One region of the Halobacillus sp. SY10 genome, then DNA from elsewhere that is predicted to be linked to it. Evidence: riboswitches for the same ligand, from Rfam matches in the RefSeq annotation. Region 1 holds a riboswitch; the other holds the start of a gene.
The links. A riboswitch is a leader RNA that binds a small molecule or an ion and turns the genes downstream of it on or off. The one in region 1 is predicted to bind FMN.
Positions count from the first base shown of each region.

Region 2: linked by a shared signal. The riboswitch ahead of ACJA3J_RS16275 (ECF transporter S component) and the one ahead of ribD (bifunctional diaminohydroxyphosphoribosylaminopyrimidine deaminase/5-amino-6-(5-phosphoribosylamino)uracil reductase RibD) in region 1 are both predicted to bind FMN.

Region 1 is NZ_CP174345.1:3,894,853-3,899,003, forward strand. It holds gene ribE (riboflavin synthase) at 1-605, opposite strand, end outside; gene ribD (bifunctional diaminohydroxyphosphoribosylaminopyrimidine deaminase/5-amino-6-(5-phosphoribosylamino)uracil reductase RibD) at 605-1,681, opposite strand; FMN riboswitch at 1,846-1,996, opposite strand; gene ACJA3J_RS19690 (glycoside hydrolase family 13 protein) at 2,292-3,953, shown strand; gene ACJA3J_RS19695 (OsmC family protein) at 4,022-4,151, opposite strand, start outside.
Region 2 is NZ_CP174345.1:3,177,126-3,181,276, forward strand. It holds gene ACJA3J_RS16265 (hotdog fold thioesterase) at 367-762, shown strand; gene ACJA3J_RS16270 (hypothetical protein) at 797-1,171, shown strand; gene ACJA3J_RS16275 (ECF transporter S component) at 1,210-1,803, opposite strand; FMN riboswitch at 1,957-2,103, opposite strand; gene ACJA3J_RS16280 (DUF2164 family protein) at 2,313-2,525, shown strand; gene ACJA3J_RS16285 (hypothetical protein) at 2,636-2,914, opposite strand; gene ACJA3J_RS16290 (hypothetical protein) at 3,073-3,249, shown strand; gene ACJA3J_RS16295 (hypothetical protein) at 3,393-3,605, opposite strand; gene ACJA3J_RS16300 (M20/M25/M40 family metallo-hydrolase) at 3,705-4,151, opposite strand, start outside.

The sequences.
Region 1 (4,151 bases):
TTCGGCTCTTCTTTATTTTGTCCGCTCAAAAAATGAGCTACGTATTTCCCGATCATGTCGCACTCAATATTGACACTGTCTCCAGGTCCTTTTGCGCCGAGCACCGTGTGCTCCATCGTATGAGGAATAAGTGAAATTGTCACTCTGGAGTCATCGACACCAAACACAGTCAGGGAAGTGCCGTCCACAGCGATGGAACCTTTATAAACGAAATATTGGATAAGTTCTTCAGGTAGTTCAATTTCATAATAAACGGCATTGGATTCAGGCTTTTTTGAAACGATTTTACCGGTTCCATCAATATGCCCGGATACTAAATGGCCACCGAACCGCCCGCCTGCAGCCATCGCCCGTTCTAAGTTCACCGGGTCCCCCTGCTGTAGTTCATGAATGTTCGTAGCTCTGTAAGTTTCAGGCATGACGTCAAAAGAGACGGTTTCTCCCGTAAAGTTTGTTACAGTCAAACACACGCCATTGACGGATATACTGTCGCCTAATTTGACATCTGTTAATATTTCTTTAGCTGAAAGGTTCACTTCGAGTGCTTCTGTTTTATTTTTCACTGACTTTAATGTTCCTATTTCTTCAACAATCCCAGTAAACATTAAGATTCTCCTTTTTTAACGGAAACAATTTTAATGTCATCCCCTATTTTTTCAATCGAGACGATTTCAAAGGAGCTTACATTCTTTAGCTGTTGTATTCCTTTTCCGCCCACAGGCGTCAAGGCTTCTTTTCCACCGATTAACTTAGGTGCCATATACGTCACGGTTTCATCGACTTTCCCCGCGCGTACGAACGCATCAGCAATCGTCGCTCCTCCTTCAACTAGCAAAGAAGTGACTTTTTGTTCTCCTAAATAACGGAGAACTTCTTCTATGGAAACTTGTTCACCATGAAGCGGGATGATGGTGACATGTTGATAGTTTTCAAAGGTATCCATAGCTTCTTTCTTCACATGATCCCCTACGAAGATCCATGTTGGTGCCGAGTCGTCCTGGATCAATTGAGAGGAAGGCGGCATTCTGAGATGGGTATCAAGCACGACCCTTATCGGGTGGTGGCCTTCCCCCTCTATTCGTGTCGTCAATTTAGGGTTATCCATCAGCACCGTGTTGATTCCGACTAAGATCGCATCTGAGCGGTGTCTATAATGGTGACCATCCAGGCGTGCTTCTTCACCTGTAATCCACTGACTCTCACCTGTAGAGGTTGCAATTTTCCCATCAAGGCTCATAGCCGTCTTCAAACGGACATAGGGCTCTTTCTTTTGAATGAAGTAAAAAAAAGGAGTATTGAGCTCATCGGCTTCTTTTTTCAACACCTCTGTCTTCACCTCAAGACCATGCTCTCTCATCATTCGAATTCCTCTGCCGGATACTTTAGGATTGGGGTCATTCGATGCAACTACCACTCTTTTTATTCCAGCTTCGATGACAGCTTCTGCACATGGGGGGGTCTGCCCATGGTGACTGCACGGTTCGAGCGTGACATAAATCTCTGCACCCTTCGCCTTCTCTCCTGCCATACGAAGGGCATGGACTTCGGCATGAGGTTCGCCTGCCTTGACGTGAACGCCTACTCCCACGATCTGATTATGCTTAACAACAATGGCAGCGACGGAAGGATTCGGACTTGTCTGCCCAACCGTTTCCCGCGCCATGTCTATCGCAATTCTCATGTATCTTTGATCTCGATCCAAGACCTTCACCACCGTTTCCCTATGCTTAAGAAAAAATAAAAAAACCCTGAAGAAGACAGACTTCTCCAGGGTCGTTGAACGTAAATCGCATACACTTAAAAAAGGGTACACGTAATGCTCTAATTTTTGTACCTTTACGTTTCTACAACCTTCTCCCATCCAGACTTTAACTGTCGGCTTTGGAGTTTCACCAAATCAGGGAGAACCGTGCCTAACACTGATTCTCCGTCGCGGGCTAGGAGCAACATGCTCATTACCGCCGGCTGGGACTTTCACCCGACCCCGAAGGTTTTCAATATACGATTATCTCTTACATCCTAAATATATAGGAAATGACGGGAAAGTGCAATTCTAAGAACTCGTATCCTTTTCATTTTTCAACCCGATCCCTATTGTAAAAAATAATAAAATCGGATAAGATAGATTACATTGGGAAAACGTTTGCACAAAACTGTGCACAAACTCATATACAGCAATATTTTTGAGATAGCTTGTAATGGAATCAAGTTTTTATTTTTATACAAATGCGCAATCGGTTGCATCTGCCTGTAATAGGCATCTATAAACGTTACGAAATGAGGCGAATACTATGGAACGTGTATGGTGGAAGGAAGCGGTTGGATATCAAGTCTATCCTCGTAGTTTTCAAGATTCGAACGGTGACGGAATCGGTGATTTGCAAGGAATGATCGACAGACTTGATTATCTAAAAGAAATGGGCATTGATTTTATTTGGATCTGCCCGATGTACAAGTCTCCTAAAGACGATAATGGCTATGATATCTCCGATTACCAGGACATATTAGAGGAATTCGGGACGATGGAAGATTTCGACCGTTTGCTCCAGGAAGTACACAAACGTGACATGAAGCTGATCATAGACCTTGTTCTCAACCACACGAGTGATGAACACCCATGGTTTATTGAATCAAGAAGCTCTAAAGACGATCCGAAGCGTGACTGGTACATTTGGCGTGACGGGAAAAACGGTGGAGAGCCAAACAACTGGGAAAGTATCTTTGATGGTTCAGCCTGGCAGTACGATGAAAAAACAGATCAATATTATTTGCACGTGTTCTCCACAAAGCAGCCGGATTTGAACTGGGAAAATCCTGATGTTCGTGAAGCGTTATATGATACCGTCAACTGGTGGTTGGAAAAAGGAATTGATGGCTTTCGCATCGATGCCATCAGTCACATTAAGAAACGGCCGGACTTTCCGGATATGCCAAATCCGAAGAAAGAAAAGTACGTCTCCTCTTTCGATATGCACATGAACCAGGAAGGCATCCATGAATTTTTACAAGAGTTCAAAGACGAAACGTACAGCAATTATGACGTCATGACGGTCGGCGAAGCAAATGGTGTCAGTGCCGATGAGGCTGATCTTTGGGTCGGAGATAACGGGAAAATGGATATGATTTTCCAATTCGAACACTTGGATCTTTGGGATCAAGATGCAGAACAGCAGCTGGATATCCCAGGATTGAAAAAAGTCCTCACACGCTGGCAGAAAGCTTTGGAAGGGGACGGATGGAACGCTTTGTTCGTAGAAAACCACGATAAAGCCCGTGTTGTATCTACGTGGGGCGACGACGATGTCTACTGGCGCGAGAGTGCAACATCCATTGCAACGATGTATTTCTTCATGCAAGGAACACCCTATATCTATCAAGGACAGGAAATCGGCATGACAAATATGGCCTTCCCTTCTATTGAAGATTATGATGATGTCGCAGCGAAGAATTTGTACAAGGCGAAGAAAGAACAAGGCATGTCCCATGATGAGATCATGCAGATTCTTTGGAATACCTCCCGGGATAACAGTCGTACGCCTATGCAATGGAGCCGTGAAGAAAACGCTGGATTCACGAGCGGCACGCCATGGATGAAAATCAATCCGAACTACAAAGCAATCAACGTCGCAGACCAACAGGACGATCCCCATTCGATTCTGAATCATTATAAAGAGATGATTCGTCTGAAGAAGCAGCATGATCTGTTCACATATGGTACCTATGAGCTGATTCTTCCAGAGGATAAACAGATTTATGCTTATACGAGAACGCTTGGTGACAAAACCGCTTTAGTGATTACAAACTTGACGAAAAATGCAGCAGCATTCACATCCTCTTATACACTGAACTCGGAGGATTTAATCCTGTCAAACCTAATTGTTGATAAACATGTGGATGTAAAGAGTTTTACGCTTAAGCCTTTTGAAGCACGTGTTTACTTATTAAACCAATAAATCACATGTCTTCATCCGCTTGATGAGAACTAAAAAGGACGGCTACCTTGTGAGTGCCGTCCTTTTTGTCATGTAGTAATGCTTGTATCTGCTTCCATTTCAAGTTCAACGTTACCTTGAATGGCTTTTGAAATCATGCAGCTTTTTTCAGCTTTTTCAACGAGGCGGTTCAGTTTGGATAAATCTTTTTCATCCGCT
Region 2 (4,151 bases), 720 kb from region 1:
CTGCTATAGAGCGCTTTAATACTATAGACCAGGAATTGTGAAAGACACTCATCCTCGGCAAAGGGGTTCGTTTCACGCATACATCAAATGGGATGGTTGGGAAGCTGCGAGACTCCCGTGGGAGAAGGAGATAGGCGAGATCCCGCAGGACATAGTCCGAGGAAGCTAGGCGCTCTCCCACAGGAAAGCGAGTTGCTTCCCAGCCATCCCTGACGCTCAACTTAGCAACGAACCCCGGAAACATCTCTAAATTGAGTCTTCTACAATCCTGCCAGATAGTTGAATAAGTCATTTATGATTTTAGTTCGTAACATGAAGGTTTGACCATTTTTACAATGGGAATAATAAAAAAAGGACGGGATAAAAATGAACAAAACTATGATGAAGAATACATTGATGGAAGCACTAGGAATGGAAGTTCTGACGGCAGATCCGACAAAGGTAGAAATTCGCATGCCTGTCGATCACCGTACTCATCAGCCCATGGGGTTCCTCCATGGTGGAGCAAGTGTGGCATTAGCCGAGAGCGCTGCGAGCATCGGAGCATTTTTAAACATTGACCCTGCTAAACAACAAGTTTTCGGTGTAGAAATCAATGCCAATCATATAAAAAGTGCTCGTGATGGATATGTAAAAGGAACAGCAACCCCGGCCCATATCGGAAAAAATACGATGGTATGGGAAATACAAATTGTTAATGAAGCTGATGAATTGGTGTGTTTATCCCGATGCACCGTAGGAGTCGTTCCATTAAAAAAATAACCGATCTGTATAGTCGAAAGGAGTCACTTTTAACATGTTGAATGATAAACAAAAACAGAAATTCAAGGACCGCCTTTTAGAAATGAAAGAAGAAGCGGAAGCGCAAATGAAAGAATACAAAGAAGATCAAGCTAAAGAAGATTACGAAAACGACCGAACCGGTGAAATATCGAGCGTTGCTGATCATCCTGGCGACCAGGGAACAGATCAATTTGAGAGAGCGAAAGAACAAACGTTTTATGAACAGGCGCGAGAAAAATTAATGGAAGTAGAAGATGCTCTAAAGCGTATGGAAGAGGGACGTTATGGTCTGAGTGAGAAGTCAGGTGACCCCATACCAGTCGAGCGTTTGGAAGCCATGCCTACAGCACGTTATAACGTGGAAGAAATTGAAAACGAAAAAAACTAAGCAAATGAAAAGCGAGGGGCATGGGCCCCTCGCTTTCTTTATGCGGCTGACTGGCGTACACTTTTTTGTTCAATCCAGTCCTTCATTTTCACGAATAACATAATAAATAATGATCCAGCAATGGCTCCTTTAATCACATTAAAAGGAAGAATCCCCGCTACGATCGTCATCCATTTCACATCTGTACTCATTGTCTCCCAACCCATAAACCAGCTGTACGCAGGGAGGATAAGGAAATAATTGAGCACACTCATCGTCACTGCCATAAAGACGGAACCAAAAACCAAACCTAAAACGAGTGATTTCATCGTCTTGCCTTTACGATAGATAATGGCAACCGGAACAATGAAAAGGACGCCGGCAAAGAAATTCGCAACGACCCCTATGGGATCAGAAACTCCTGTAAAAATCATATATAAACCATTTTTCAAACCTTCTACCACAATACCTGCGAGTGGTGAAAATAAAATCGCAGCTAGAAGAGCAGGAATGTCACTAACATCCACTTTTAAATAAGGGGGTAAAAAAGGAAGCGGAAATTTCAAGAACATTAACACCATAGATATCGTACCAAGTAACGCTAGAATGACTAATTTTTGCAGTTTTGATGAATGCCCTGTATAAGAGTCCATCATCGATCTCCTCCTTCATCTTTTCATCGATTCACATCCCAGATGAAGGTAAACGGCCTATAAAAACACATAAAAATAACCCTGTAGCATTTAGGGCTAAGGGTAGTCGTGTCCATAGGAAATAGAGGTAGTGTTAAATCTACCACATCCGTTCGACATCTTCTCCCATCCAGACTTTAACTGTCGGTCCCGGACTTTCACCAGGTCCACCGCATGGTCAAACCATACGGGTCACGGACTTGAAGAATCCACGTTCTTCTTACCGTCGGTCGGGAATTGCACCCTGCCCCGAAGATGGAATCGATATGTTATTGTAAATTTATTTTATACAAAACGCTGTGAGATCGCAAGCTTAATGTTTTGTGACTGGTTGTTTTCTATTCTTTAAGGATTATGTTGATATTCACGAATTTATACTGAATCCTCTTATGGCTTTGTCTTAAATTGATCTCCAACTGTGCAAAAGCGGCTTATACATAATTTTTTTATTAATAAAAGACTGCAATCCAATGATGATTGAAGACATCCATTCCTTCTTCTTAAACGAAAGAGATGAAGAAATATCGGAGTTCGCGGCTGAAAACCTCTTGGCATTCTTCCAAAACTCACTAGCCTCTCACTTTTATAATTATGCTGTAAACGACGCGATCACCGTTCTACAAACCCAATATTCTTCGATCGAAGAAGAAGTTAGTACCCTTGAACGCCCCCTGCATCGTTAACAAAAAAAGGAAAATGCTTTAAAAACATTTTCCAAATAGACCCAACTAGTGCAACTTTTATTAAATGAAAAAGGTAACGACTTTTATTGACGATCATTTCAAAGGCAGAACTATTCCCTCTGGTTCATGTTCATTTGTTCTTCAACTTCCCGGTTATCTTCGGAAGGTTCTTCTCCAAGATCTGGCTCTTGTTCATCCCTATCTATGATCGGTTCATCCAAGTCACGCCTCATATCTTCATCACGATCCATACGATTTCTTTGATTGTCTTGATCATAACGTGTGGGTTGATAGTTGACATCTTCCGGCTCATTTTGATTTACGCCAGCACACGCAGATAAAATGGAAGTGAGCAGCACCACCATTACAATTGTTAATTGCCTTTTCATCTCCTCACCTCCTTGATATGTTTACCTTTTACTATTTGCATGCACAGAAAATCCATACACATAAACGGACTAAAAAAACCATTATAATATCCATCATTCGAGGCAGAATAGTCATGTAACTCCTTTCAAACCATTACTTCAAAAGGAATGATTAAAATATGGGTAGAAGAAATTCATGGTTAGCACTAGGAACAGCTGGGGCCATAGGTGCCGCAGCAATGTATGGGATAAATAGAATGAATCGCAATGGTGGAATGCAGCAAGTTGGCCAAAATGTCCAAAATAGCGAAGTGGCTCAAAATTTACAAAACGCTCTCCCAAAAAATAATCAATAACAAAAAGTGGAAGCCATACTTCGTTGGCTTCCACTTTTTATTATTGTCTTCCGTTCAATTTCAACCTCACACCTTCCTTCGCCGGATAGTGGCGAGGAGTGATGAGAATGAAAATAAAAAAAGGCGCATTCTAGCGACTTTTTTTATGCCGATGGAGACTGCATTTTTTCTGTAGCATCTATAAAGAGACGGAGAGTTGAAGAAACAGTGGATACATCGACGAGACCATCTTCACTATCTTTCACCTTATCGAGTTGCATGAGAAGGTATTCATCATATCCATGCAACTGTAGTTGCCCGGCGCAGATCTTCCCTTTCAACGTCATAATTTGTTGATGCAGTGCTTCCCGATCCATGCAGATCACTCCTTAATATAGAAGATTATATCTGCTATTCTTTCCAATTATGCTTTAAATAAACAAAACACCGAGAGAGACCCCTCGGTGCTGAACAGATTAATCTTCTAGCGGATCCAAACTTTCATTTCCTGTCATATTCTTAATCATTTCAACCAATAAGGAGATCTCTTCTTCGATGTCCTTAACGCTTACAGTTTCTACAGGAGAATGCATATAACGGAGTGGCAGTGAAACAAGACTAACCGGAACGCCTTTGCCGGTAAGTCTCATCTTATCAGCATCCGTCCCAGTCATTCTAGGCGTTAGCTCATACTGCACGTCCATTTCAAGAGATTTGGCTGTGCTTTCAAGAAGGTTGTTAATCTTCCTGTTGATCGGGGCTCCTTTTGCAAGTACAGGTCCCCCGTCTAAGCGTACGTCGCCATGTTTATTCTTGTTGACGCCTGGATAATCGGTAGCAAACGTTACATCACATGCAATCGCCATTGTTGGTTCAATGCCGGCCGCAGCGAAATAAGCTCCTCCCATGTTGGTCTCCTCATT